Regions from separate parts of the Shewanella sp. Actino-trap-3 genome, predicted to be linked through region 1. Evidence: predicted binding sites of a transcription regulator. Region 1 holds the regulator's gene; each other region holds the start of a gene.
What was found. The regulator sigma-54, encoded in region 1, starts transcription at its own class of promoters, with help from an activator protein. The targets are predictions, from matches to a motif close to GTTGGCACGNNNNTNGNNT.

Region 1 (9,961 bases):
CATTCCAAGAATATTGCAGTTGGGAAGGATCGATATTCAAGATGCGACTAATGTCTACCTGAGCAAGATCTGAGTGTGTATGAATATAGTCTATTGCGTCATTAATTGCTTTGAGTAGAGCTAACTTTTCTGAGGCTGATAACGTCGTTTGTTTAAGCTCGATTAAGTTAAAGGATAAGTGATATAGACCGCGGCTATTGATGACTTTTGTATTTGAGGTTATTTGTTGTGTTAACAAATAACTTAATGGCTCCCAAGCTGAAATAATATCAACTTCATTATTTAATAATGCTGGAATAAGCTGATCTGCACGTAAATAAATGCGCTCGATAGGCTGTTGAGTTTTATTATACATAATCAGTAAACTATCGAAAAAAAACTCACTAGCACTGCTTTTTACTATCCCTACGCGGACGTTGGCTAGATTATTCAGCTGATGATATTTTTGCGGTACTAGGCTAAGTAATTTGAGATCGTTATCTGATTCGACAAAACTGGCTAATACGGAAAAGTTTGTTTGTTTAAAACTATTAAACATCACCACAGTTTCAGAGGCAGTGGCGAGATCCACTTGTTTATTGAGCAGCGCATTGAAGCATTTCACCCCACCATCTAATCTAACTAACTCAATATTAAGATTATTACGCTTAAAATAACCTTGTTGTTCGGCAATAAAAAAGGGTGCAGAAAGTGGCGTATTAGAAACAGCAATTTTAATCGGACCCTTTGCGGTTAAGGTCTCGATGGATGAGTTTTGATTAAGATCACAACCCGCAATGCCAATCGCGATTAGGCTCCAAAAAATAATCATTAACACTTTGTGCATAAGTGAGATTTCAGTCAAAAGATAAATAATGTTAAGTGTAGTTAATGTATTATTTTTTGTGAGAAATATTGGTCAATATAATCGTTTTTTTTTAATATTATCAATTAATAACGGAAATACTAAGCTTCTCGTTAATCATTAATTTACTGAGTAAAGTGATACATAGTGGCAACCATTGTGAAAATAAATATTATTTACCATTTGATTCAGATACTTATTTGTTAAATTAGTGAGACGATCACTGATGGCCACCGAGCCATAACGGCTATATTTCGGTTAAGCTGTTTTATGCATGAGCAGAGAATGAATTCGATTGGTATTACTCCGACTAAGGTTAACTTATGAGTATGAAAAAGCCCCAATGCATCCTTTGCATTGGGGCTTTTGTTTGCATAGTTTATTTATATTATTATTTATGCTGCGATGGTATCACCACCCTAACGCAATCATTGAGTATCAATTGAAGCTTTAGGGCGTTGCTCAAGCTCATTATTATTATTTTAGCTTTGAGCTATCAGCCAAAGGCTGAAATAAAAATGACGTTATTGGCTATTACATCTGGGGAACCAATAACGCCTGAACTGTCAATAAAGCGGCAAGGATGCAAGTATTTTGCGCTTATTATTAGAATGTTTGTTGCTCTGTTATCAACTTGCTGGGGGACGAGTTGCTAACACTATCAAACATCCTTGCCAAAACGGTTTTGATATTTAGCTCTGTTAATGGTGACAATCGCGCCGTCAATGGCTAAAGCTAAAACACCTTATTAAAAATGACGTTATTGGATAATAGAGTCTGGGGACCCAATAACGCCTTAACTGTTATGTTAGCCGACTTCCTTAACGACTAACGGTGGAGCAATAAAGCGGCAAGGATGCAAGTATTTTGCGCTTATTATTAGAATGTTTGTTGCTTTGTTATCAACTTGCTGGGGGACGAGTTGCTAACACCATCAAACATCCTTGCCAAAACGGTTAACTGAATTTCCAGTCATTATTGCTTAAGATAGTTTAAACGCTATCTCAAGCGTATATGCTTAGCTTGCCATCGTATGTAACTGTTGACTTAGCTGAGTGATTTTTTGTTGTAAATGGGCTATTTCTGACACGATAGCGCTTTTGCTTCTCATTTGGCGAAGATCATTACTTCTTACCCATTGGTAAACGGTTTTAGCTGATACACCGTATTGCTTTGCTACATCAGACAATAATCTGTTATGGTTTTTGACTTCATCAATTACTTGTCTTTGTAATTCCACTGGATACTGTCTCGCATTTGACATACTCATCAAATAACCTCCTGCTGATTTATTTATGTTTGCCTGAGCGAGTTTCAACATCATCCCACTGGCTGCAACCGAGATGCGCTAAGAAAAAAATATTTTGTCGGCATTGTTGAACGATATTATTGAGCATGATACTGACCGATTTAATCTGACGACTTAAGTTTATTTTCTTCATCGCTATCTCCTACAAGTACAATGGAATGCTTTACAATAAAACTACCTCTTAGTGGGTATGAGTTGTTATATGGAAACTTTGTGCCAACGTTATATAAAAATTTAAGTTGTTATTTATCAAGTATTTAAGTTTTTGTTGTCAATGGGTTATTACTAACCTATTGGTTAGTTTGGTGCAATTGCACTAAATTGGTGAAAGATGCTATGGCGATTATTTATCGCTGAAGTGGTCGATGCTGCACAGTATGGATGACCAATATGGCAGCAAAAGGCCATCTTAATGACAAGATGAGCAAGGCGTTATAGTCGAATGAGTTATTCCGAGTGGATGGTTTAAAAAATCATACAAGGAGTGGGTTTGATGATATGGCTTCAATGGACGTCATCTTGGTAAGTGATCCGGGCGTGAAGACGCATGTTAAACAGGCTAGCGATGTATGGCGGGGGCGAAGTCGTCCGGGGAATTGCGCTAGAGTTTGCAATTTTCACTGGACGACATGATGTGCACCAATCAAATGAATGAGCTAGTGGATTAAGAACAATGTGGCTAGGCCTAAAAATGCAAATAAGCCAACCACATCTGTCACCGTGGTTAATACCATGCCACCGGCTAATGCTGGGTCAATATTTAACTTTTTTAACATTATTGGAATAGTGGCGCCAGCAAAGCCTGCAACCGTCATATTAATCAGCATAGCACAACCAATTAACCCTCCTAACGCGATGTCATCTTTCCACAGCCATACTGCAAAAAATACCAATATAGACCACATTAAACCGTTTAATAATCCAATGCTGAGTTCTTTACCAATCAACCAACGTGAGTTACTTTGGCCAATATGCCCAAGTGCAATACCACGGATCACCAGTGCTAAGGTTTGATTACCGGCAACCCCGCCCATACTCGGAACTATGGTCATTAAAATCGCGATGGTGGCAAATTGCTCTAAGGTGCCTTCGAACATGTTACTGACAGACGAGGCAAGTAACGCAGCAAATAAGTTAATCGTTAACCACAGGGAGCGTCTTAGCGTACTTTTTAGCACTGGGCCAAAGGTATCCTCATCATCATCCATCCCTGCCATCCCCATCATTGAATGCTCGGCATCTTCGCGGATCACATCGATAATGTCATCGATGGTGATCCGGCCAAGCAATTTTGCTTGGCTGTCGACGACTGGGGCGGATAGCCAATCGAGTCGTTCAAATTTTTGGGCTACATCTTTATCAGACATCTCAACCGGAATACTTTCTAACTCTGTGTCCATAATGCTTCGGACGGTTACGCTTGGATCGCAGGTTAATAAATCGACTAATCTTACTCCGCCTAAAACATGATCTTGACGGTCAACAACATATAAGGTGTCGGTAGTATCGGGTAAGTTTCCCCGTTGACGTAAATAACGTAATACCACTTCGATATTGACATCGGGTCGTAAGGTGACGGTATCGGTGTTCATGATACTGCCTGCAGTATCATCAGGGTAGCGCAGTGCTTGTTCTACTCTATCCCTGTCCTGGCTGCGCATTGACTTGAGTACTTTCTTGTAAACTCCATCGGGTAAGCTGCGAAGAATATAGGCGAGATCATCTGTGTCCATACCTATTGTGGCCTGGGCGAGCTTTTCTGGTGTCATGCTGCTAATGAGTGAATCTTTAAGCTCTTCACCTAATTCGTCAAGAATTTCACCCGCATATTGTTGGTCAATCAGTTGCCATAACACTTGTCGGTTTTTGGGGGGTGATGATTCGAGAATTAGGGCGACATCGTTAGGTGACATGGTGTGCAACATGTTACGAGCATGAACAAACAAACCACTGTCTAGCGCTTGAACGAGTTGATTGAGGCGTTGTTCGGTTATCTCATTATCTAGGTACTCTTTACCCATATATCTACTTCCTATTCATCATACTTATATCATCAAGTATGTAATCATTCTGGGCTGCTCAGGTTTTTCTGTTTAAGGCGTATTGGTGCAATAATCGTTGTCTGCTTGTAAGACAATGTAACGCCAAAATGGGATACTTGAGTCGTTTCCTTTGGACGAAATTATGCATGGTCTACGCTGCTATACATCATATTGACGGACGACTACACGGATGCAGAGTCAAACTGGATCCGTTGCTGAAAGCGGCGATATATGTATTATGTTAAACGCTAAACTCCCGCAGAGTGAACTGATACTTAATCAGATGGGTATCAACTGCGTGAGATAAACTTAAGGGCTAATATTATCGAGGGACTGATGTCTACCGTTGAGCATCAATGTCGTGACAGTTTGGTTAGGCCACGTGTAATAAGAATAATAGTGGATTAAAAAGTGAGTGACTCGCGAATCGTACTCTTCACTAATTTAACAAGATTCATCAAATTTAGCATTAATCAGATCACACACTGCATTTAATGCTACTTCGGCATCTGGGCCCTTTGCGGTCACGGTGATCATTTTCCCTATTCCACTTTCAAGCATTAATAACCCGAGCACACTTGCGGCACTGGCGTTTTTTTCGCCCTGAGTTAAGGTGATGTTCGCGTCAAAATCGGCGGCTAATACCGCGAGTTTTGTTGCTGCACGGGCATGTAATCCTAATTTGTTGGAAATGGTAACTTGGCGTTCAAGTTTGATCATTCATGCAATCCTATGCTCACTTAGCGGTTAGTTCACTTATACTTAATTCTCTGTGGCGAGCATTAACAGTGTGTTTACTGCCTTGCCTAAATCGTTTTGCTAATTGGTCTGCAATATATACCGACCGATGCTGGCCACCCGTACAACCAATCGCGATAGTCAGGTAACTGCGATTGTTACGTTCTAGATGTGGCATCCAGGTTTCAAATAGGTTTTCAATTTGCCAAATGAACTTGTTGACCAATGGCTGACGCCCTAAAAATTCTTGTACGGGTTCGTCTAATCCTGTCATTGGGCGCAATTCTATTTCCCAGTGTGGATTGGGCAAAAAACGTACATCAAACATAAAATCCGCTTCAGTCGGCATGCCGTGCTTAAAGCCAAAAGACTCAAAGTTAATCACTAATTCTTTATCGACACTGCCTAATAGTATTTGCCTAACTTGGTCGCTTAACTCGTAGATATTTAGCGCCGAAGTGTCAATGTAATGGTCAACAATTTTTGCGGTAGGCTCAAGTAAACGGCCTTCTAATTTGATCGCTTCTTGCAGTGAAATATGATTTTTAGATAACGGGTGCAATCGGCGTGTTTCGCTGTAGCGTTTAAGTAACACTTTATCATTGGAATTTAGAAAGAAGCTGATAATTTCAGTGTCATGTTCAAGTAGGGCTAATTGGTCTTGAAGCACTTTGCCTTGTTCAGCAATGTTGCGGACATCAACACTAATCGCAACTAAATCATTACTGCCCTTGAGCTGAGCGAGTAATGTGCCAATGAGGGGTAGAGGCAAATTATCGACACAATAATATCCTAGGTCTTCTAATACTCTTAAGGCAACGGATTTCCCTGAACCTGAACGTCCCGATACTATGACAAGTTTCATGCAGTTATAACCCGATAAAGTTCTGTTGCGTTGTGGCTTTTGCGAAGCTGTTTCAATATTTGCTTATCGCTGAGCTTTTTAGCCATACTCGATAACGTGCCTAAATGTTGTTGGCACTGGTCTGCAGGTACTAACAAAGCAAATAAAATATCCACGGGCTGCTTATCAATTGCATCAAAGGCAATGGCTTCTTCACATTTAACAAATATCGCGATGGGGTGATCGATGGTCGTTAATCGACCATGAGGTATCGCAATGCCATTTCCTATACCTGTGCTACCCATTTTTTCTCTCGCTAATAGGCTTTCAAAAACCTCTTGCGAAGACAGGGTTGGATACTGGGCAGCGACTAAATTGCTGATGAGTTCCAGTACTTTTTTCTTACTGCCCGGTGTGGCACAGGTAGTGCATTCCGGCTGCAGAATGGTACAAAGTTCCATCGTTAGTGTTTTGTATACTTCTCTTTGTGTTTAATTACCTGACGGTCGAGTTTATCGATCAGGGCGTCTATTGCAGCATACATATCAGTATTTTCTGACATAGCAAAAATCTCTGCGCCATTAACGTGGATTTTGGCTTCTGCTTTTTGTTGTAATTTTTCTACATGGAGTACAACGTGTACATTATGGATCTGATCGAAGTGTCGTTCAAGCTTTGAAAATTTACCATTAACATACTCACGTAAAGATTCTGTTATTTCGACATGACGTCCAGTCAGATTTATATCCATAGAAAATCCTCCACAACCTTGTAGGTTATAAACTCTTACGTTGGTTTGAGGGCGGGATTAGCATTGCTTCTCGGTATTTTGCAATCGTACGACGAGCAACGTTTATGCCTTGTTCTGCCAGAAGTTGAGCCATTTTACTGTCACTCAATGGTTTTTTCTGGTTTTCTGCGGCAACCAGCTTTTTGATAAAAGCACGAATTGCTGTTGATGAGCATTCCCCGCCATCGTCAGTGCTGACATGGCTAGAGAAGAAGTACTTTAGTTCAAATAGTCCACGTGGGGTGTGCATATATTTTTGTGTGGTGACTCGTGAAATTGTCGATTCATGCATTTCTACTGCTTCAGCGATATCATTTAGCACCATAGGTTTCATGGCTTCTTCACCGTATTCAAAGAAGCCTTGCTGAAATTGCACAATGCAATTTGCCACTTTGAGTAGAGTATCATTGCGGCTTTCGATACTTTTAATAAACCATTTAGCCTCTTGCAAATGGCCTCGAATAAATTGACTGTCAGACTGATTTTTACTGCTTCTAGCCATGGCAGCGTATTGCTGATTAACGCCAATTTTGGGCATATTGTCTGGGTTTAACTCTACAACCCAACGGCCATTTTTCTTTAGTACCGTGACATCGGGAATAACGAATTCGTCTTCGGTGGCGGTGATCAATAAGCCTGGACGAGGATTGAGTGATTGGATTAGGGTGATGGCGTCACGTAACTCATTTTCTTTTAGCTTAGTTTTGCGCATCAATAATCTAAAATCACGCCCAGCAATTAAGGTTAAATAGTCTTTAATTAGCAAACGGGCATTATCGATATAGGGTGTGGTGTTAGAGAATTGCGCTAATTGGATCAATAAACATTCACTTAAATCACGTGCAGCAACACCAACGGGATCAAAGTGTTGAATTCGTTTTAATACAGCTTCAACTTCATCTAACTCAACATTTTCGTCACCCATGGCTTCGAGAATATCGTCGGTACTTTGGGTTAAATAACCGCGTTCATCCACGGCGTCGATGATCGCTGTGGCAATGGCAAGATCGGTCTCTGAAAATGGAGTGAGATTTTTCTGCCATTCTAAATGTTCATACAGACCTTCGGTGGTTTCACCTTGAAACGGCATGTCATCATCGCGCATGCTAGCACTACCTGAACCTGACATCGGCGAGGCGGTGTACACTTCATCCCATGTAGTATCCATGGCTAAATCATCCATGGTTTCTTTGGTCATAGATTCTGCTGTGTCGACTGTTGAGGTGTCTTTTTCAATATTGACAATGCTGTTGTCACTGAAGTCTGTATCAGCTTGGTCGCGATTTTCTTTTACGGGGTCTTTTGCTTCAGAAAACTCATCTTCTATTTCAAGTAATGGATTTGAATCCAATGCTTGTTGGATTTCTTGCTGTAGCTCCAATGACGATAATTGCAGTAAGCGAATGGCTTGCTGCAATTGTGGGGTCATGGTTAAGTGTTGACCCATTTTAAGTTGGAGTGACGCTTTCATTTACCGCTTATCCCTAGATGATTTCCATAAAAGTGACAATTTATAAAACTGTAATGGATTGTCACGTACATCAATGATGTTTAACGCTGTTTAGATATCGTTCAATCAAATGAGTTAGATAGACTAAAGGCCCGTAAAGTAACTATAGCTTGAATTGTTCACCTAAGTACACCGCCCGAACTTGTTGATTGCTCAATACCTCATCAGGTGTGCCTTCGGCAATTAAATTACCTTGGCTGACGATATAAGCTCGCTCACAGACATCTAACGTTTCACGTACGTTATGGTCGGTAATTAATACTCCTAGACCTCGGCTTTTAAGTTGTTGAATGATTTTTTTTATGTCGATGACAGAAATCGGATCAACACCAGCAAAGGGCTCATCGAGTAAAATAAATTTTGGATTGGCGGCTAAAGCGCGCGCAATTTCAACACGACGACGTTCACCACCCGATAACGACATGCCTAGGCTGTCTCGAATATGGGTAATATGGAACTCTTCTAATAGATGCTCAAGCTGTTCAATACGTTGGTCTGTACTGAGTTCTTTGCGCGTTTGCAACACGGCCATAATGTTGTCATACACTGTGAGTTTACGGAAAATACTGGCTTCTTGTGGTAAGTAACCAATGCCTTTGCGAGCTCGCAGATGCATAGGATCGTCAGTGAGATCGTCATCATCAATTAAAATTCGACCCTTATCACTTTTCACTAGGCCGACAACCATATAAAAGGTGGTTGTTTTACCTGCACCATTGGGGCCTAAAAGCCCAACAATTTGGCCTGTTTTAACCGTTAAACTGACATCTTTAACAACTTGACGATCTTTATAGCTTTTAGCCAGATTTTCAGCGGTTAAGGTTATTTGGGTCATGGTTTGATCTGCTTTTTAACTGGGATTTCAGGGAGTTTTTGCTTTGGCGCAGACTCGTCTTGGAAATTCTCAGGTTGAATAATGGTGATAACCCGATCTTGCCCTGTGCCCGAACTTTCAGCAATAAGCTCTTGCGCATTGATGTTGTACTTAATTCGATTACCGGTCACTTGGCTACCCGATTGATTAAGTTTGGCATTACCTGTCAATGTTAGCGTGGTAGTCGCAAGGTCATAGGATATTTCGTCGGCACTGGCAGTACCAATTTGACCGTCATCTAATTCTTGTGAAAACGTCGCGGGTTTGCCAGTGGCGATAAGTTTCTTACTGGTGCTGTTTTCGGGGGTAAACGCCCGTAATTCATCAGCATTGATATTAATACTGCCTTGGACAATCTTAACCGGACCATTAAAAATGATTTGGTTATTTTTTATGTCAGCAAATTGGCTAACCGCAACAATTTTTAATTCTTGTTTCAGATCACCTTGTTTCGCCGTAGCAGGCAAACTCAACAGGCAAAGCATGCTGCTCAATAAAATAACATTGGCGCGAGTGTGGAGACGATTAATGTGGCTCATATGTTCCTTCTACCTGGCTCAGTAGCGATAATTGTTGCGAATTCAAGTCAGCATGTAGGCCTAAGCCTTGAATAATAAACCCTTTGCCTTTGATATACACCATCTCTTGTGAGGTGCCTATCATAGTGGTTAAGTCTACCGTCACCGCTTGGGTACTCAATGACTGCAGGGGTTCTTCTATATCAATGGCATCAATAATAACATTGTTTTCTAATATGACTTTGCTGGTGTTTTTATTCAATTGTCCTCGATCTGCACTTAGTTGCCATTGTGCTTTACCATTTTCAGGGTAAATGAGGTATATCGGTTTGGTAAAGTGAGTGATGTCACTTGAAGCATAATGCTCCATGTGCTCGGCGCTGACTCGACTTTCGACAAAACCTTGTTGATTGAATTCCGTGGTGCGTAGGTTATCTGCAATAAAGTCAGGGCGCTCAATACCAGGTACTTTCACCGAGTCCATTTCACTGC
Region 2 (9,961 bases), 3.4 Mb from region 1:
CGGTAGACCAAACCAAATTGTGACTTATGCAACCGTTGACTCTATGGCTGATGCTGCGTTGACTATTAAGGACTCTGGGCCAACATTAATCATTATTGGTGAAGTGGTCAGTGTCGGCCAGCAGCTTAGTGCTTTACTCGACGATATTGATTTTGTTTCACCACAGCCAGAGTCACAACCACATTCTGAATATGAATGCGAGGTGCTATATGCCTAAAATTGGTGAGTTAACCCTGACATCAGTCGATGAATTTGATTTTAGGTTATTGATTAAAGCCTTGGGTAAGGGCGAAAAAGGTTCGCGGACGTTAACATTTGCTGAGGCCAGCTTATTACTTGAAGGTTTTGCTAAAGGAAAAGCCACCCGGGTACAGATGGCGAGTGCCATGATGCTAATGCGCGTGCGCGGTGAAACCACAGAAGAAGTTGCTGGGATGGTCGCAGGGCTACGTCATACATTAGATACTGGTTGGGGGACATTGGCGGTTGATATTGACTGGCCTGTGTATGCGGGTAAGCGTGAGCAGTTACCGTGGTTATTGTTGGTGGCTAAACTACTGGCAAGCCAAGGTGTGCGTGTAATGTTGCATGGCGACAGCCAAGCTTTACCCCATCGCCGCCATGTTGAATCTTGCTTAGCGGCAGTCAATATTGCTTGTTGTACTACACCACAAAGCGCTAATGCAGCCTTGCTATCCGATAACATTGTTTATGTATGTGCGGGTGATTTAGCACCAGTGTTAGATGAGTGCCGCCAGTTGCATCAAGAATTGGGTCTTCGTAGCCTTATTCAAACCGCAGCGCGGTGTATCAACCCAACTAATGCAGCGATCAGTCTGCGCAGCTACTTTCACCCCGGGTTAGATAATCTGCACCAAGGCATATGCGAAATCTTATTTGCAAAAGGTGAATACCATGCCGGCAGTGTCGCGATTTTTAAAGGTTTACAAGGCGAAACAGAATGTAATCCAAGAGTGTCGACCACGGTTACTGTCGTCAACGGACAAGCAAACACTATAGTGGTATCGAGCTTATCGGTCCCCACATTATTAGAAGGTTTTTCTGGTGCGAAAGTGGGCCAAGCCGAATTGTCTAGCGACATTCTTGCGCTGTTATGGCGTGAACAACAGCCTTTTTCAGTCAATAAACTCACTGAATTAATGTCGCGCACCATGATCGAGCAAGCACTTAGCAGTATTCAGGCTACTTTGGCTGCGTTGCTGCTATTACTGAGCCGCCAATCAGCTGCGATAGATTCAATTAACGCAACGGCGATTACAGCAGCGCAAGCCGTCAGTTTGAGTCAACAATGTTGGGCAAACCGTTTTAGTACAACAGATAATCCACTAGATCAATGGCGGAACAAGGAGTGGTTATGCGCAGTTTAATCTATTGCGATCAGAGCTTTGCGGCTGTACCTGTGGCCGATTGTGATCTGGTGCAGTATCAGACTTGTTTGGCGGCGTTTGGGCATGTCACTGTATTGACTTCGGTAAGCCAAGTTGAGCAACAATTACATCAACAAACATTTGATACCTTGTTGGTATTAACCGAGACATTACACAGTCAAATTCAGGGGCTGATCCAGCGTACATTAACGAGTAAACCTATGGTGATCGTTGTCAATGCCAAAACATGGCAACAGGCAGCGTTAACCGATTTGCTTGATTGTGGGCGCACCACTTTTATTCCGGATATGCTGACCGTTAACCGTTTAACCAGCGTGATCAGTTTAGCCCAAGCGCGTTTTAATGCCGCCAGTAAAACCTTAGCCGAATTTAAAAAGTTAGATGATGAAATTCGCAGTATAAAACTGCTCAGCCAAGCAAAGTTGATTGTAATGCAACAAGGGTTTGATGAAGCTAAAGCACACCACATTATTCAACAACAAGCGATGCAAAAAGGCTTGTCGGTGGCACAAATGTCGGCACAAATTATTGCCGTTGTCAGCAAGCAAAATACTTCGTTAGCAGTCGATACTTTAGCGGTGAACAATGATGGTGCGCCTCATTTTGGTGCGATTATCCCTAAGGCGGACATATTATCGTCTCAGCACAAAGGCTGCTAAGTTTTAATTATATATTAATCAAGTGATTATGGTTTTTTGTTTGTTGGCATAGAGCCTGCAACATCACAGTATGATACTGAAAGTCGATAATGGTTTTTAAACCGTTAATGTTCAAACAATAAAATTTAAAAAATCGGAATAGTAACAGGCAATGGCGCCAACTCTTTAAGCGGAGTTGGCGCCATTTTGTTTTTTACGGTCCATGGCATGAAGGAGCAGGATATGGCAGTCTCAAAACCCAAGTTAGTGGTGGTCGGTAATGGCATGGTAGGTCATCACTTTATTGAGCAATTGTGTAGTTTAGGGCTCAATAAAACGTTTGATGTGCATGTGTTTGGTGAAGAACCCCGTCCAGCCTATGATCGAGTGCAATTATCAAAATATTTTGAGACCGGTAGCGCCGATCCGTTAATGTTAACCAGTGCGCAAGACTATCAAGATTGGGGAATTTCGCTGCACTTAAATACCCCGATCACCGCGGTTGATATTGCCGCTAAAACGGTCACGAGTGCCCAAGGGGGTAATTACCATTATGATCGACTCGTACTGGCGACCGGATCATTTCCGTTTGTGCCGCCTATTCAAGGTAACGATCGCGCTCAGTGTTTAGTGTATCGCACCATTGAAGATCTTGAAGCTATCCAAGCTGCAGCCCAAAACAGTCACGTTGGGGTTGTTGTGGGCGGCGGATTATTAGGCTTAGAAGCCGCCAATGCCATGAAACAACTTGGGGTGAAAACCCACGTTGTTGAGTTTGCACCACAATTGATGCCCGTTCAGCTAAATGACAAAGCCGGTGATTTATTGTGTAGCAAAATTGAACAACTCGGCGTGAGCGTGCATACCTCAAAAGCCACCACCGCGATTATCGACGGTGAAACGGCATTACATCGAATGACCTTTAATGATGAGTCTTATCTTGAAACTGACATGATTGTCTTTTCAGCGGGTATTCGTCCACAAGATTCATTAGCACGGGTTTCAAATATCAATATTGGTGAACGTGGCGGCATTGAAATTGACGATTACTGTTTAACCTCTGCGCCCGATGTTTATGCCATTGGAGAATGTGCATTATGGCAGCAAAAAATATTTGGGTTAGTGGCCCCAGGTTATCAAATGGCGCGGGTTGTGGCTGCTCATCTTGGCTCATTAACATCAACTAGCGTTTCTCAGTCATTTACCGGCGCAGACATGAGCACCAAGCTGAAGTTACTGGGTGTTGATGTGGCCGCTATTGGCGCAAGCCGTGGTTTTGAAAATGCACAATTTGTTGAGTTATCTGATAACCAAGCGGGAATTTATAAAAAGTTATGGTTAGATGAAACCGGTAAATATTTAAAAGGTGCGGTATTAATTGGCGATAACAGCGATTACAGCCGCTTGCTCGATGCTTATTTATCACAAGATGAGATTGAAGGCTCCGCGGTTGAATTATTGCTTGCCGGTGCTGAAAACGAAGCAGATTTAAAAGACTCCTCTATTGTGTGTTCTTGTCATCAAGTGACTAAAGGCGACATTGTTGAGTCTGTAACAGCAGGCAAGCATAAAATAGCTGACATCAAGTCATGTACTCGCGCTGCATCAGGTTGTGGCGGCTGTGCGCCGTTAGTGCAAAAAATTATAGATCAAACATTACAAGCCGCTGGGCTCGATTATAATGCCGGTATTTGCGCCCATTTCGATCACGACAGACAAGCGTTATATCACCTTTGCCAAGTCGAGGGCATCAGTGATTTTGATACCTTAATGACACAACATGGCAAGCCATCAGCAAGTGGTCACACTTATGGTTGTGATATTTGTAAGCCAGCAGCGGCATCTATCTTTGCCAGCTTACAAAACCAGTATGTGCTCAATCAAGACCGCGGTCATGTGCAGCTGCAAGACACCAATGATGCCTACTTAGGTAACATCCAAAAAGACGGCACTTACTCTGTTGTGCCGCGGGTTGCAGGGGGCGAAATTACTCCGACTAAACTCATCGCCATGGGCCAAATCGCCCAAGAATATGATCTGTATACCAAAATAACCGGTGGCCAGCGCATTGATATGTTTGGTGCAACGCTATCGCAGTTACCTGAAATTTGGCAAAAACTCATTGATGCTGGTTTTGAAACTGGCCATGCCTACGGCAAGTCTCTGCGAACGGTTAAGTCTTGTGTTGGCAGTACTTGGTGCCGTTATGGCGTACAAGACGCGGTTGGTTTCGCTATCGATTTAGAAAATCGTTACAAAGGCTTGCGCAGTCCGCATAAATTGAAATTTGCGGTATCGGGTTGTACCCGTGAGTGCGCAGAAGCCCAAAGCAAAGACATCGGTATTATCGCAACCGATAAAGGATGGAATCTGTATGTTGCTGGCAATGGCGGCATGCGTCCGCGTCATGGTGATTTGTTTGCTACCGATTTGTCCACCCAAGACCTGTATAAATACATCGACCGTATTTTGATGTTCTATGTCAAAACCGCAGACAAATTACAGCGCACCTCAACCTGGATGGACGCTTTAGAAGGGGGAGTAGATTACTTAAAATCGGTAGTTATTGATGATGCGCTTGGGATTAATGCCGCGCTAGAACAACAAATGGATCATATCGCTGCCACATACCAATGTGAGTGGAAAACCAGCCTTGAGCAACCTGCTTTTTTGGCGCGTTTTAATGAGTTTGTTAACCCGAATGATGCTCCTGAAGCGGATACCAGTGCTTATCAGCGTATTCGGGAACAGCGTTTCCCTACCATTAACGATGCGGGGGCAGGCTCGATTGCCATTAAAGAGATTACTGACGATGTCGAACAAGCCCAAGTGGAGGAATTAGCATGATTTGGATTAATGTGTGCACTGAAGCAAGTATGCCAAAAGGCACGGGAATAGCCGCTTGGGTTGCCGGGCGTGCAGTGGCTATTTTTAACTTAGATAAAGACGGTTTATTTGCCCTTGATAATGTCGATCCCGCTAGCGGCGTGAGCTTGTTAGCCAGAGGATTGATTTGCGAAATTGATGGAGAGCTGTGTGTGGCTTCGCCGCTTTATAAACAGCATTACCGTTTGGATTCGGGGCGTTGTATTGAAAATAATGATCTAGTGGTTAAACCATTTGAAATTAAAACTGAGCAAGGCAATATTTTTGTCTTGGCTCAGGCATAAAGGGGTCCAATATGAGCGCTGAAAAATTTAACCTATTTTCATTTCACGGCAAGATGAAAATCATGCATTTAAGCTGGATGGCCTTTTTTATTACTTTTGTGGTGTGGTTTAACGCTGCCCCGTTAGTCAGCGTGATTGCCGACAGTTTAGGGCTGACGACATCACAGATTAAAACCTTATTGATCCTCAACGTGGCATTAACGATTCCGGCGCGGATCATCATCGGCATGGTTACCGATAAATATGGCCCAAGGATCACCTATTCTGCCTTGTTGGGGATTTGTTCTATACCTTGTTTTATGTTTGCCGTAGCTGATACTTTTGAGCAACTCGCCTTAGCGCGTTTTCTAATTGGTTTTATTGGTGCTGGCTTTGTGGTGGGTATTCGTATGGTAAGCGAATGGTTTCCAGCAAAAGAGCTCGGCACTGCAGAAGGTATTTATGGCGGTTGGGGTAACTTTGGTTCTGCGGCAGCGGCCTTTACATTACCCGCAGTAGCGCTTGCTTTTGGTGGTCCTGACGGCTGGCGTTATGCCATTGGGGTTACCGGTTTAATGAGCTTGTTGTTTGCGTTTGTGTATTATTTTAATGTCACTGATACGCCAAAAGGGTCAACCTACTTTAAGCCCAAAAAAGGCGGCGGTTTAGAAGTCACCAGTAAAAGTGATTTTGTATTGCTGATCCTGATGAAAGTGCCTATGTATGCCACGCTGGCATTGTTGGGTTGGAAGTTATCACCTGCTGGCGTGAGTATGTTTACTCAAGAGACAACTTATCTCATTTACCTTGGCTTAGTGGTGGTGTTCTTGTTCGATTTTTACCAAACCTATCAAGTGAACAAACACTTATATTCAATAGAGGTACCAGAGTTTGAACGGTATCAATTTAAGCAAGTTGCGGTATTAAATGTGCTGTATTTCACTACATTTGGATCTGAGTTAGCCGTTGTGTCTATGTTACCGTTATTTTTTGCCGAAACGTTTGACCTGGGGATGGCGCAAGCCGGTATGTTGGCATCCAGCTATGCCTTTATGAACTTAATGTCTCGTCCTGGTGGTGGCTGGTTAAGTGACAGGTTTGGTCGTAAAACGACTTTATTAATCCTCACCGCAGGCTTGGCTATCGGTTATTTATCGGTGGCACAAATTGATTCATCATGGTCATTACCAATGGCGGTTACCGTTGTAATGGCATGTTCATTCTTTGTCCAAGGTGGCGAAGGTGCGGTATTTGCTGCAGTGCCGCTGATTAAACGTCGTTTAACAGGCCAAATAGCCGGCATGACAGGGGCTTATGGTAATGTTGGCGCGGTATTTTTCTTAACGGTGTACTCGATAGTCTCTACTCAAGTGTTTTTCTACGTGATTGCAGTCAGTGCCGTATTTGGCTTTGTGACATTATTTTTTATGAAAGAACCCAAGGGTCATATTGCTGAAGTGAATGAAAATGGCGAAGTGACATTAATCAGTGTCAGCTAGTGGTGCTTAAGTAAGTAGTTGCAACCCGCTGCCATTAAAGCTCAAATAGCTTGTGTTCAAGCGGTTTAAGTAAAGCGGTTAATCAAAAAAACGAGGGTTATATGGCTTCAGAGTCATTACAACAAGCGCTTGATCGTACAGAAGATACGCTTCCTTTTGCCGCAACCTTGCAGCTTGTTGTTGGCCAAGCTTCCGACAAAGGCCGTAAATCACAAAATGAAGATGCGATAGGTATTCGTATTCCTTCAGGTATGCCATTAATGACTAAGGGCGTTGTGAGTGTGATCAGCGATGGCGTTAGCACTGCGGAGGGGGGAGCACATGCTTCTGCTATTAGTGTGAGTAATTTTTTAGCCGATTATTATTCCACTCCTGAGACCTGGAGCGTGCAAACATCTAGTACTAAAGTATTAACCGCATTGAATCGTTGGTTGTATGGACTCGGGCAAGATTATCGGGATGCCAGACGCGGCTTTGTGTGTACCTTTAGTGCGCTGGTGTTTAAGTCTTGTTCTGTGCATATGCTGCATGTGGGTGATTCACGGATTTACCGTTTTCGCGATGGAGAGTTACTACAATTAAGCCATGATCATAGCACCAATATTAACTCATCAAGCCAATACCTTACCCGTGCATTGGGGATGGACGTTAAATTAGATGTTGATTACAAAACCTTATCGGTCGACGTCGGTGACCTGTATTTATTGACTACCGATGGGGTTCATGATCTATTAACTGAGTTTGAGATACATAAAAAATTAACTACCTTTAGTCAACAGCATCAGCAATTAACGGATGATACATGTGAACAGTTTTGCCAAAAATTAATTAGAAAGGCTTTCGATTTAGGCAGTAAAGACAATCTAAGTGCGCAGCTATTAAGTGTTAGCCAATTACCCAAACAAGCTATCGATGATGTGTATCACTGTTTATCACAGCAACCATTTCCGCCCCCCTTAAGCGTTGGTATGAAACTCGATGGTTATCAGGTGACCCATATCATTCATCAATCACAGCGTAGCCAAGTCTATCGGGTGGTGAATGAGCAAGGTCAAATTTTTTGTATGAAAACCCCCTCGATTAATTACATAGACGATGCCGCTTATATAGAGCGATTTATGTTAGAAAGTTGGACCGGTCAACGGATTAATAGTGCCCATGTGGTCAAGGTGGTCGAGCAGCACAAAACTAAATCGGCACTGTATTATTTAACTGAGTTCTTAAGCGGAATGAGCCTTGCAGAGTGGTTAACGCAACATAAAAAAGCACCTGTGGAAGATGTGTTACTGCTGCTTAAACAAATCGAATTAGGGGTTAGGGCATTTCATCGTCGTGAAACCCTGCATCAAGATTTAAAGCCCGACAATATTTTTATTACCCGAAATGGAGTGGTAAAAATTATTGATTTTGGTTCTTGTTATATTAAAGGCATTGCTGAAATCAGCAGTCCGTTAACCCGAGATACTATTTTGGGTACGGCAGATTACACGGCTCCAGAAGTGGTGCTTGGCTATCAAGTTGATGGCCGTGCTGATTTATTTTCACTTGCCGTGATTGCCTTTGAAATGTTGGCCGGGCAATTACCTTTTAAAGGCAAATTAGAAAAGTGTCGTAATCGACAGGACTTTACACGTTTAGAATACGTTAGCGTGCATCTATTAAACCCAATGGTGCCAGAGTGGATCGATTTAGCATTAAAAAAAGCACTCAATATCGAACCAAGTTTACGTCAAGGGGATACCTGTGAATTACTTCATCAATTAACGACTGCCAGAGTTAATCACACAGCAAAAGATTTTATTCCCATTATTGCCCGCAATCCTGTACGTTTTTGGCAAGTGATTTCAATCGTGTTGTTTTTATGCCTGCTAGTGTGTTTGTTTAATTAACCATCCTGCACAATAAAACATTCTTATTATATGGCATTATCACATGGGATTATTACATGGAATAATAATGAGTTACGGGTTGGAAATAGATGTATTTTTAACTTTCGATATACACTTTCTCCCGATCCTATTTAATCTCGAATCAGTCTACGTTACCTATATTTAACTTATTGTTATTTGAACTTTTGAACTTTAGAACTTTAGATGTTTAATGCCTATCCTCCTATCTTCGTATCCTTATAGCTTTGCTTTAGCTAAGATATAAGTAATGTTGATGAGTTAGCTTTAATAGGTAATCAAGTCAATATAAATCAACTTGGCGATGAACTGTTGGTTAACCTAAATAAACTCGGTAGCAATAATCAGTTTATTTCCACTCAATCAGGCTTTCATCATGTGGAATGACTTAATCCGTTTGGCTCAGACTGCTGCGGATAATACTGCTAATGTCACCCAATTTGCGACGATAACTCTGTTACTGTTGTTCAAGGCGTGTAGTACAAAAGGCTAACTAAGGGCGCGCAAGCACCCTTTAGGCTAATTGTTATACAGTAATCCACTTGTTAGACTCATTCACATTGATACGGACTTAGTTTCAATATACCACTGCTATTCATACCACTGGAGTGTTTGGAATGTTTAAAGTCGAAAATTGGATGATCGTATCGCGGTCACAGTTGTTAATTGATTTACTCGATTCTCGCTGGCCACAAGAGTTTTTGGTTAAATTAGCTAAAGCCCAACCAAGTAACATGTCGAAACTATTGTCTACACAAACCAATTCAATGGTTATTTTCGATTTAGCAACGATTGATCTTCAACAAGCATATCAACTACAGCGCGTTATTGAGCGTGAGTATTTTGGTGTGCGTACTGTGTTTATAAATTTCCCAAAACAGGTTGATGCAACATTTTTAATTCATCCATCGACCACCACAGGCGTGTTTTATACCAATGCGAGTTTAGCTGATGTAAGTGGTGGTTTGAATGAAATTATCAAAGGTCGTAGCGTGATCCCTCAAGATTTATCTCAATCATTAATGGGTATGGATAATGAAGATGAAAGCGATCAACTGACTATTCGTGAGCGTGAGGTATTACAAACGTTATTGTCTGGTAGCACCAATCTTGATATTGCGAATCAACTCTTTGTTAGTGAATCAACTATTAAGACTCATCTATATCGCGCGTTCCGTAAGATTGGTGTTTCTAGCCGAGGGCAAGCCATTGCTTGGGCACAAACTCACATGCATGAGGTAAGAGTGTGATATCTCGGCAAAGTCGTCAAAGAATATCAAGCAAAAACGCTTGAAGATGCTCAAGGCAATAGTTTGTTGGCTAATTCCCGCTGAAAGATCACATATTTAATAGGATTGG
Region 3 (9,961 bases), 2.0 Mb from region 1:
AATTAAAAGCCCAAGAGCATGTGATTATTTTAGAAACCCTAAATCAATGTCAGGGTAGTCGGAAAATGGTCGCTGAAAAACTCGGGATCAGTGCTCGTACGTTACGTTATAAAATGGCAAAAATGCGCGATATGGGGATCCAATTACCTGCTTAGTGCCAATGCATGTGCGAATTGATTATTTGTTCAAGCTTATTTAATTGATTGATTTTACTATCTTATTTTATCATTAAGACAAAAGGTGACCTATTTTATATGGTAAATAGGTTACTTTCGCCTGCCTGTTTTCTAATCGTTTTATAATTGTTTTCTACCTATCGCCTACTAATTGTAATATTGGCATCTAAATTGCTATAAATCATTATCAGTTATTGTTGTCGTCAAAAAGCCGACGAAAGGGAGTTACATCGTGCAGATTAGCGCAAATCCATTAATGCAAGAAATGCAGTCACTTCGTGGCGAAATAGCCCCTTCTATTGGTTCATCAATTCGTCCTAATTTAACCCAGCAAGTCAATAACACTACCGGTGCTGATTTCAGCCAGTTGTTGTCTCAGGCGGTGGGTAGCGTCAATGAACTACAACAAGCATCGTCAAGTTTAGCCTCGCGTTTAGATATGGGTGACACCACGGTTAGCTTGTCTGATACGGTTATTGCGCGTGAAAAAGCTGGCGTTGCCTTTGAAGCAACGGTGCAGGTACGTAATAAACTTGTCGATGCTTATAAAGAAATCATGAATATGCCTGTTTAGTCGCAGATCAAATAAAATAACAACATCAGATATAGCAGGTAAGTATTGTGAGCACAGACTTAATGGTAGGTTCAAATTCAACCGCTGATACCGGCGTACGGCAAGAGAACCCGTCTGGGCTTCTTGGCGGCATTGGTGGCGCCGATATGATGCGCCAAGTGATCATGATCTTGGCATTAGCGATATGTCTTGCTATGGCTGTTTTTGTGATGATGTGGGCCCAAGAGCCTGAGTATCGTCCACTGGGTAAAATGGAAACAACTGAGATGATCCAAGTCTTGGATGTACTTGATAAAAATCAAATCGATTATCAAATAAATGTCGATGTGGTGAAAGTGCCTGAAGACAAATATCAAGATGTTAAGTTATTACTCAGCCGAGCAGGTGTTCAAAGTAACACCCAAGCTAATGATTACTTAAGCCAAGATAGCGGATTTGGTGTCAGCCAACGCATGGAGCAAGCTCGCTTAAAACTCAGCCAAGAATTAAACTTGGCTCGGGCTATCGAAGAATTAAAAAGTATTAGTCGTGCCAAAGTTATTCTAGCGTTACCAAAACAAAACGTTTTTGCTCGTAATGCCTCTAAGCCAAGTGCAACCGTGGTGGTGAGCGTTCGTCGTGGTGGATTAGGCCAAGAAGAGATCGATGCGATTGTTGATATTGTTGGCTCTGCGGTGCAAGGACTGGTGCCTTCTCGCGTGACGGTGACGGACTCAAATGGTCGTTTACTTAATTCTGGTAGTCAAGATGGCACCTCTGCTCGAGCCCGTCGTGAACAAGATCTCGTGCAACAACAAGAAGCAGAATACCGTAAAAAAATTGAATCAATATTGATGCCTATTTTAGGACCTGAGAACTTTACTTCTCAAGTCGATGTCAACATGAACTTTACCGCAGTAGAGCAAACTGCAAAGCGTTATTCTCCTGACTTACCCGCTATCCGCAGCGAAATGACCATTGAGCGAAACTCATCGGGTCAAAGCTCTGGCGGTATTCCTGGTGCGTTAAGCAATCAACCGCCGACGGAGTCCGATATTCCGCAAGTGGCGGGTGAGGCGACAAGCTCAACTGTGTCAGGTGATTTTTCAAAAGAAGCCACGCGTAATTATGAGTTAGACACCACGATTAGCCACACTCGTCAGCAAATTGGTGTGGTTCGCCGCGTCAGTGTGTCAGTTGCGATTAACTTTAAACCCGGGCAAACGGATGAAAATGGTCAGGTCACTCGCGTGCCGAGAACCGAACAAGAATTAACCAATATCCGTCGTCTTTTAGAAGGCGCGGTAGGCTTTAGCACCCAACGCGGTGATGTGCTTGAAGTGGTAACGGTTCCCTTTATGGATCAGTTAATTGAAGCGTTACCAGAACCGGATATGTGGGAGCAGCCTTGGTTTTGGCGTGCGATTAGACTGGCTTTAGGTGCGATTGTTATTTTAGTGCTTATTCTGGCCGTGGTTCGACCTATGCTGAAGAAGCTAACCAATCCTAATGGGATTAAGATGCCCGATGATGTTCATCCTGGACATGAGTTAGCTGAAATTGAAGATCAGTATGCAGCCGATACCTTAGGTATGCTTAATACTAAAGAAGCGGAATACAGTTATGCCGATGATGGGTCAATTCATATACCTAATCTGCATAAAGATGATGATATGATTAAAGCAATTAGAGCAATCGTGGCCAATGAGCCAGAGCTTTCCACGCAAGTAATTAAGAACTGGTTACAAGACAATGGCTAATGAAAAAAAAGAAAGCGTAGAAAAAGCAGAAAAAGCTACGGGATTTGACCTGGATTCGGTTACTGGTGTTGAGAAAACTGCCATTTTACTGCTCAGTTTGAATGAAGCGGATGCGGCGTCAATTTTAAAACACTTAGAACCTAAGCAGGTGCAAAAAGTGGGTATGGCGATGGCGGCGATGGATGAGTTTGGTCAAGATAAAGTCATTGGGGTTCACAAGTTATTCTTAGATGATATTCAAAAATTCTCGTCAATTGGCTTTAACAGCGAAGAGTTCGTTCGTAAAGCGTTAACCGCGGCGTTAGGTGAAGATAAAGCGGGCAACTTGATTGAACAAATTATCATGGGCAGCGGGGCTAAAGGGCTTGATTCGTTAAAATGGATGGATGCCCGCCAAGTGGCGACGATTATCCAAAACGAACATCCGCAAATTCAAACCATTGTGTTGTCATATTTAGACCCAGATCAAGCCGCTGAGATTTTTAGCCAGTTCCCAGAAAATACCCGTTTAGATTTGATGATGCGTATTGCTAACCTTGAAGAGGTTCAGCCAGCGGCTTTGCAAGAGTTGAATGACATTATGGAAAAACAATTCGCGGGTCAAGGTGGAACGCAAGCAGCCAAAATGGGCGGCCTAAAAGCGGCTGCCAATATTATGAACTATCTCGATACGGGTGTTGAGAGCCAGATAATGGAAACCATGCGTGAGTCTGACGAAGAAATGGCGCAACAAATACAAGACATGATGTTTGTATTTGAGAACTTAATTGACGTTGATGACCGTGGCGTTCAGGCCCTGTTACGTGAAGTGCAGCAAGATATTCTGATGAAAGCACTTAAAGGTGCAGATGAAGGTTTGAAAGAGAAAATTCTGGGTAATATGTCTAAACGTGCAGCAGAATTACTTCGTGACGACTTAGAGGCCATGGGGCCAATTCGTATTAGTGAAGTAGAAGTGGCACAAAAAGAGATTCTGGCTATTGCTCGCCGCCTCAGTGACAGCGGTGAAATCATGTTAGGCGGAACTGGTGGCGACGAGTTCTTGTAACTCAGTATCTATATCCAAGCCATTACCGAGAGCGCTGCTTCGCTGCTAGGACGCTTCGCTGCTAGGACGCTTCGGTTCTAGGACGCTTCGGTTCTAGGACGCAGTCCGCCCTAGGTCCTTGAACCTTGCTTTTGAACAATGTTTTCAACAACATAAGTGATGAATTATGCCAGAATCAAAATCGCCTAAAAATACGCTCAATACGGATGATGAGCAAGCATTTAGGCATTGGCAATTACCTGATATGACTAAAGATAGTAGTTTAGAACCGTCAAACATGTTTGGTAAGTTTTCTGAGGCGCACACGCCGACTCCAGTTGCTGGTGCCGAGAAGTCTATGGCACCACCGACCATGGCGCAAATTGAAGACATTCGCGCAGCCGCGGAGCAAGAAGGGCTTGAGCAAGGCAAACAAGAAGGCCATCAACAAGGATTAGAGCAAGGGCGCTTAGAGGGACTGGAGCAAGGTCACCAACAAGGGTTCGCTCAAGGCGAGCAGCAAGGATTGGAGGCCGGGCAAACGAAAGTTAATGAACTTGTTGAGCAACTTAATCAAATTATTAACCAATTTGAGCGGCCACTCTCTATATTAGATAACGAAATTGAAGCTGAACTGTTGGCAATGACAATAAGCTTAGCCAAGTCGGTGATTGGCCATGAACTTAAGACGCATCCAGAACATATATTATTGGCATTTCGTCAAGGTGTTGATGCTCTGCCACTGAAAGAACAACGGGTTAAATTGCGCTTGAATCAAGCCGATGCTGAAATAGTTAACCAATGTTACAGTGCGGAACAACTGGACAAAAATCAGTGGCAAATTGATATCGATCCGTCATTATCAAATGGTGACTGTATCATTGAAAGTGTGCGTTCATCTGTCGATTTACGTGTTGAGCAACGTATTAACCAAGTGTTTAGTGAATTAGACGCCCAGTCGAATCAGTTAGCTAAGAATGTGCAACAACAAAAAGCAACTCATTCACAATATCAAACCACATCAGTCGATAATTTGAGTGAACATCAACAACCCCTTGAGCTTAACGACACCATCGACAGTACCAACCGTGCTGATAATGACCAGAATAGCCAAAGTCATACTGTTGATACGGATGCTGAAACGGTGACTCAACACATTGATGCGCCAGATCCCATTGTCGATCCACAGACAAGTGTAACGCTCGACACAAGTGCACAAGCTGATACTGTCCCAGCAGATAAAGCGGATGATACTGTCCCAACAGATAAAGCGGATGATACTCAGCAACAGACGAAAGACCTATCCCAAGGAAATACCGATGAGCACTCGTCAACATCGACTACTTAACAAATTTGCTGTGCATCATAAGCACGTATTACCGCTGCGACCAGTGGCAAGCGGGCAGTTAGTTAGGGTTGTTGGTTTAACGCTCGAGGCGACCGGATGTCGTGCACCTATTGGTAGTTTATGCTCTATCGAAACCATGGTGGGTGATTTGGTGGCAGAGGTTATCGGGTTTGATGACACATTACTGTACTTAATGCCTATTGAAGAACTCAGAGGGGTGTTGCCCGGCGCGCGCGTTAAGCCGTTAGGTGAACAATCTGGATTAAATGTTGGCTTATCATTATTAGGCAGAGTGTTAGACGGAAGTGGCTTGCCATTAGACGGTTTAGGACCGCTTAATACTGATCAATATGCTTCACGTCATGGCCCTTACATTAACCCATTATCTCGACGAGCGATTACCGAACCTTTAGATGTCGGCGTTCGTGCAATCAACTCGATGTTAACGGTCGGTAAAGGCCAGCGTATGGGCTTGTTTGCCGGTTCTGGTGTGGGTAAAAGTGTGCTGCTTGGCATGATGACGCGAGGTTCTAAAGCCGACATTATTGTGGTGGGTTTAGTGGGCGAACGTGGTCGTGAAGTTAAAGAGTTTATTGAAGAAATTTTGGGTAAAGAAGGTCGTGCGCGCGCAGTTGTTGTGGCCGCACCGGCAGATACGTCTCCCTTAATGCGCTTACGGGCTTGTGAAACGTCCACTCGTATTGCTGAGTATTTTAGAGATTTAGGTTACGATGTTTTGTTGCTAATGGACAGTTTGACGCGTTATGCACAAGCACAACGCGAAGTGGCTCTTGCGGTAGGAGAGCCGCCAGCAACCAAAGGATATCCCCCTTCGGTATTCGCTAAGTTACCGCGCCTGGTTGAACGGGCGGGTAATGGCGGTGCTGGGCAAGGTTCTATTACGGCTTTTTACACGGTATTGACTGAAGGTGATGATCAACAAGATCCTATTGCTGATGCTTCTCGCGCTATTTTAGATGGCCACATTGTGTTATCTCGTCAACTTGCCGATTCGGGTCATTATCCTGCCATCGATGTGGAAGCATCAATTAGCCGCGTAGCACCTATGGTGATCAGTGATGAACACCTAGAAGCCATGCGCAGAGTTAAACAGATGTATTCTCTGTATCAACAGAATCGAGACCTTATTTCAATTGGCGCCTACTCTCAGGGCAGCGATCCTAGGATTGATAATGCGATCCGCTTACAACCTGCAATGAATGCCTTTTTGCGTCAGGGATTTAAAGAACCAGTGACGTTTGAAGAGAGTCGAGTCATGTTGACTCAAATAGCCGCGCAGTGTCAGGGATAAAGTAAATGACTCGAACTGATCCACTATTGACGGTATTGAAGTTAGCCACTTCTGCCGAAGATCAAGCTGCTTTACAGCTTAAGTCGGCTCAATTTGAAAAGCAAAAACGCCAAGGTCAGCTGGATGCATTAAACAACTATCGCTTAGATTATATGAAACAGATGGAAGGACACACAGGAACCACGTTACGCGCAAACCAATACCATCAATTCCATCAATTTATTCGTCAAGTGGATAATGCAATAACACAGCAGGTTGGCGCGGTTCAAGATGCCGAAAAACAAGTTGGCTATCGTCAAGTTCATTGGCAAGAAACACAACAAAAACGTAAAGCGGTCGACATGTTATTAAAGCAAAAAGCCAAGAAGGCTATGGCAATAGAAGCTAAACTTGAACAAAAAAACTCAGATGAATTTGCGATGCAACAGTATTTTCGCCGAAAACTTAAATAACCCTTTGTCTTGTTAATGACCATTTATCGACTTGCAATAGACTCACTATTGACGCTTCTATTAACTCGTGAAGACGCCTTAGTCGCAAAAAATGGCAAGTTTGACAAGTCGCGATCTGCACACATCAAAATATCATGATGCGCTTGCTGGTTCGCTGATGTTTTGCTTGGTTATCTATTATGCAAAGTTCATCGAACAACCATGTGTTGGCACTTAAATTGCTTAATATTATTAATTGAAATACAAATCGTCAGTGAAGCGACGGTGGCGAGCTTATTACGAGGCTTTTGCAATCACCTTACACATATAATTGAACAGACAAATATGTGACGTATATGGAGGTGATGACCTAGCTGTTTTTAGACGATATATCACCTAACCTTGTTTAATTGAGTGGAGCAGATTATGCAGCAGATGAACAATATCTTACTTGGCAATAGCAGTAAACCTGCCGATGCGAGCACGAAGGTAAACGTGCAAGATGTTGAAAATAAATTATTTTTATCTGCTTTTAATCAAGCGAGCGAATCCGGTCTTATTTTACGGCATAACGCTAATACGGCGCAGGTGTCGTTTGATGCTGAAGCGGGGAAAGCAAATGCTGGCATCGCAAGTGAGCTGTCTACAGACGAAAATGCTGATGTTGAAATGATTTTTGCTCAACTTAATATGGCGGATTCAATCAATAAACGTCATTCCTCTGGCGGAAAAGAATTGCCACATGTCGAACAATCTGAGGTTTATTTTGACACCACATTTTCGACAGAAGCGCCAAACAGTGCTGTTGTTGAAAAGACCAATAATGATGTCGGTGTTAGTGAGTTATTTACTGATACTATTGATTTACCGGCAGATTCTATCACTACCAAAGAGGCTATTTCTCAGCTTAGCGCTGAAGAACTAGACAATTTAATGGCATTTGCTGATTTATCGGTAAAAGACTTACAAGCGTTAGACCCTCAAGCCTTAAACGTATTAATTAGTGATTTTAATCTACAAGCACCGGTTATTGATGAGTCTATTTTAGCCATGGTGGAGGCTGATATAGACAGCAGTGATGAATCTCCAGACAGCAAGCTTAATAGTGAACAACAAAACCAAATTGATAAATCAGTCGCCACCAGCGTGGCGATCCAAGGTAAAGCGAGTGCTACCGATGTTAACTCTGCACTTAATTCTGCAGCCGTTAAATCAGATATGACGGGTCCTTTAAGCTCTGGGCTTAGTCGTTCTGCCGCTTCAGTTGAAGCGACTTCAGCGATGAACGTCGATCCCAAGACTATTTTAGGTGATAACGATCGCATTAATAGCAATGTTCAAGTAGATACTGATAATGCCAAAGTACTGGCCAAAGCTGATTTTTCAGTGGTATTAGACTCCTTAGCGATAAAGCGCTCCTCCGGTGAGCCTTCAACCCACTTAACCCCAGCTAATTTTGGCTTCGATGCTGTGGCTGATGTCAGTGAAACTGACAATAAGACCTTACAAAATCACAATAGCTTTACCTCGGTCAATAAAAGTGATGTGCCGCAATTCCAGTTATCGATAAGACCGCAAGGAGAAGCTGGCGCTCAGATGCAAGAGATGATCCAGCGTTTTTCTCCGGTGATGAAACAGCAGTTAATCACTATGGTAAGTAATGGTGTTCAACAAGCTGAAATTCGGCTTGATCCAGCCGAACTCGGACATTTAACGATTAAAATTCAAATCCAAGGCGATCAAACTCAAGTGCAGTTTCATGTTGCCCAGTCGCAAACCCGAGATATCGTTGAGCAAGCTATGCCACGATTACGCGAGATGCTTGCGCAAGAAGGATTACAATTGACCGACAGTCATGTGTCCCAAGGCGATGGCGGTAGCGAACAGCAGCATGAACAATCAGGAGATCATAGTGGGGAAGGCCGCCAATTGGATGAAATTTCAACACAAGAGGTCAGCTTGCTGACAAATCCATCAAGGAGTTTACATTCAGCTATAGATTATTATGCTTAAGCAGGTAACCTATGGCAACAATATGACTTCGTAACAATAGCGAGTTATTTAGCTAAATTATAATGTTAATTACAATGTTAATCACAATGTTGATTTGGGACCATGATGGCTGAACAAGAATTAGAATTAAACGAAGTCCCAGAAAGCGGTAATAAATCCAAAAAGCTGATCATCTTTGGTGGTATTGGTTTAGTGTTGGTTTTGCTCATTGGGGGCGGATTGTGGTTTTTTATGGGTTCAAGCGAGCCTGCTTCTCCCGCAGATACCGCTATTGAAACAGAAGCACCAACAGTAAGTGCAGGAGCTGAATATGTTGGCATGCCAAGACCTTTTCTGTTTAATTTACCGGGTGTTGATCGCGCGAGACTGGTTGAAATTAAAGTCCAATTAATGGTGCGTGGCGAAGATGATAGCGTGCTTATAAAAAAACATATCCCATTGATTGAGGATGCATTATTAACCACTTTTAGTGCCGCTGATGTGCAAAAACTGAGTACCCAAGCCGGTAAAGATGAGTTACGTCAGCTAGCGTTACTTAATGTTCAAAATACATTGCAACCAGTAACGGGGGGGACAGTCGTTGAAAAGGTCCTGTTTACTGGCTTTGTAATGCAATAACCAATAACCAATAACCAAAAAAACATTAACTGCTAAGGCGATGATGTGAGTGATTTATTAAGCCAAGATGAAATTGATGCGCTATTACATGGTGTTGATGATGTCGATGATGATGAGATAGAAGAAAATAGTGCTGATGCGCAGTCTTATGATTTCTCATCTCAAGACCGAATTGTGCGTGGCCGTATGCCTACGCTTGAAATCGTTAATGAACGATTTGCACGACATTTACGCATCAGTATGTTTAACATGATGCGCCGTGCAGCCGAAGTGTCGATCAATGGCGTACAAATGCTTAAGTTTGGCGAGTATGTGCATACTCTATTTGTGCCAACCAGTTTAAATATGGTGCGTTTTAGTCCACTTAAAGGCACCGCGTTAATCACCATGGAAGCAAGATTAGTCTTTATTCTTGTCGATAACTTCTTTGGTGGCGATGGTCGTTTTCATGCCAAAATTGAAGGCCGTGAATTTACCCCAACAGAACGTCGAATTGTACAGTTATTGCTCAAAATTATTTTTGAAGATTACAAAGAAGCATGGTCGCCGGTAATGGATGTGGAGTTTGAATACCTCGACTCTGAAGTGAACCCTGCCATGGCGAACATTGTCAGTCCGACCGAAGTGGTGGTGATTAACTCATTTCACATCGAAGTTGACGGTGGCGGCGGTGATTTTCACATCACAATGCCGTATTCAATGATTGAGCCAATCCGTGAATTA

Region 2: the regulator sigma-54 is predicted to act here: its motif matches at 2,111-2,129, upstream of nirB (nitrite reductase large subunit NirB).
Region 3: the regulator sigma-54 is predicted to act here: its motif matches at 6,834-6,852, upstream of CXF80_RS07725 (flagellar hook-length control protein FliK).

Annotation. Positions count from the first base shown of each region.
Region 1 is NZ_PJCE01000001.1:3,849,151-3,859,111, forward strand. Features, by position in the region: gene CXF80_RS16595 (ABC transporter substrate-binding protein) at 1-811, opposite strand, end outside; gene CXF80_RS16600 (transposase) at 1,863-2,114, opposite strand; gene CXF80_RS20190 (hypothetical protein) at 2,134-2,286, opposite strand; gene mgtE (magnesium transporter) at 2,810-4,174, opposite strand; gene CXF80_RS16610 (HPr family phosphocarrier protein) at 4,640-4,915, opposite strand; gene rapZ (RNase adapter RapZ) at 4,932-5,798, opposite strand; gene ptsN (PTS IIA-like nitrogen regulatory protein PtsN) at 5,795-6,238, opposite strand; gene hpf (ribosome hibernation promoting factor) at 6,241-6,528, opposite strand; gene CXF80_RS16630 (RNA polymerase factor sigma-54) at 6,554-8,038, opposite strand; gene lptB (LPS export ABC transporter ATP-binding protein) at 8,181-8,912, opposite strand; gene lptA (lipopolysaccharide transport periplasmic protein LptA) at 8,909-9,490, opposite strand; gene lptC (LPS export ABC transporter periplasmic protein LptC) at 9,477-9,961, opposite strand, start outside.
Region 2 is NZ_PJCE01000001.1:439,006-448,966, forward strand. Features, by position in the region: gene cobA (uroporphyrinogen-III C-methyltransferase) at 1-217, shown strand, start outside; gene CXF80_RS01965 (glycosyl transferase) at 210-1,388, shown strand; gene CXF80_RS01970 (ANTAR domain-containing response regulator) at 1,376-2,068, shown strand; gene nirB (nitrite reductase large subunit NirB) at 2,291-4,894, shown strand; gene nirD (nitrite reductase small subunit NirD) at 4,891-5,217, shown strand; gene CXF80_RS01985 (NarK family nitrate/nitrite MFS transporter) at 5,229-6,695, shown strand; gene CXF80_RS01990 (bifunctional protein-serine/threonine kinase/phosphatase) at 6,797-8,584, shown strand; gene CXF80_RS01995 (LuxR C-terminal-related transcriptional regulator) at 9,220-9,852, shown strand.
Region 3 is NZ_PJCE01000001.1:1,816,021-1,825,981, reverse strand. Features, by position in the region: gene CXF80_RS07760 (sigma-54-dependent transcriptional regulator) at 1-155, shown strand, start outside; gene fliE (flagellar hook-basal body complex protein FliE) at 409-750, shown strand; gene fliF (flagellar basal-body MS-ring/collar protein FliF) at 813-2,489, shown strand; gene fliG (flagellar motor switch protein FliG) at 2,482-3,537, shown strand; gene fliH (flagellar assembly protein FliH) at 3,704-4,864, shown strand; gene fliI (flagellar protein export ATPase FliI) at 4,836-6,176, shown strand; gene fliJ (flagellar export protein FliJ) at 6,182-6,628, shown strand; gene CXF80_RS07725 (flagellar hook-length control protein FliK) at 7,034-8,620, shown strand; gene fliL (flagellar basal body-associated protein FliL) at 8,723-9,238, shown strand; gene fliM (flagellar motor switch protein FliM) at 9,284-9,961, shown strand, end outside.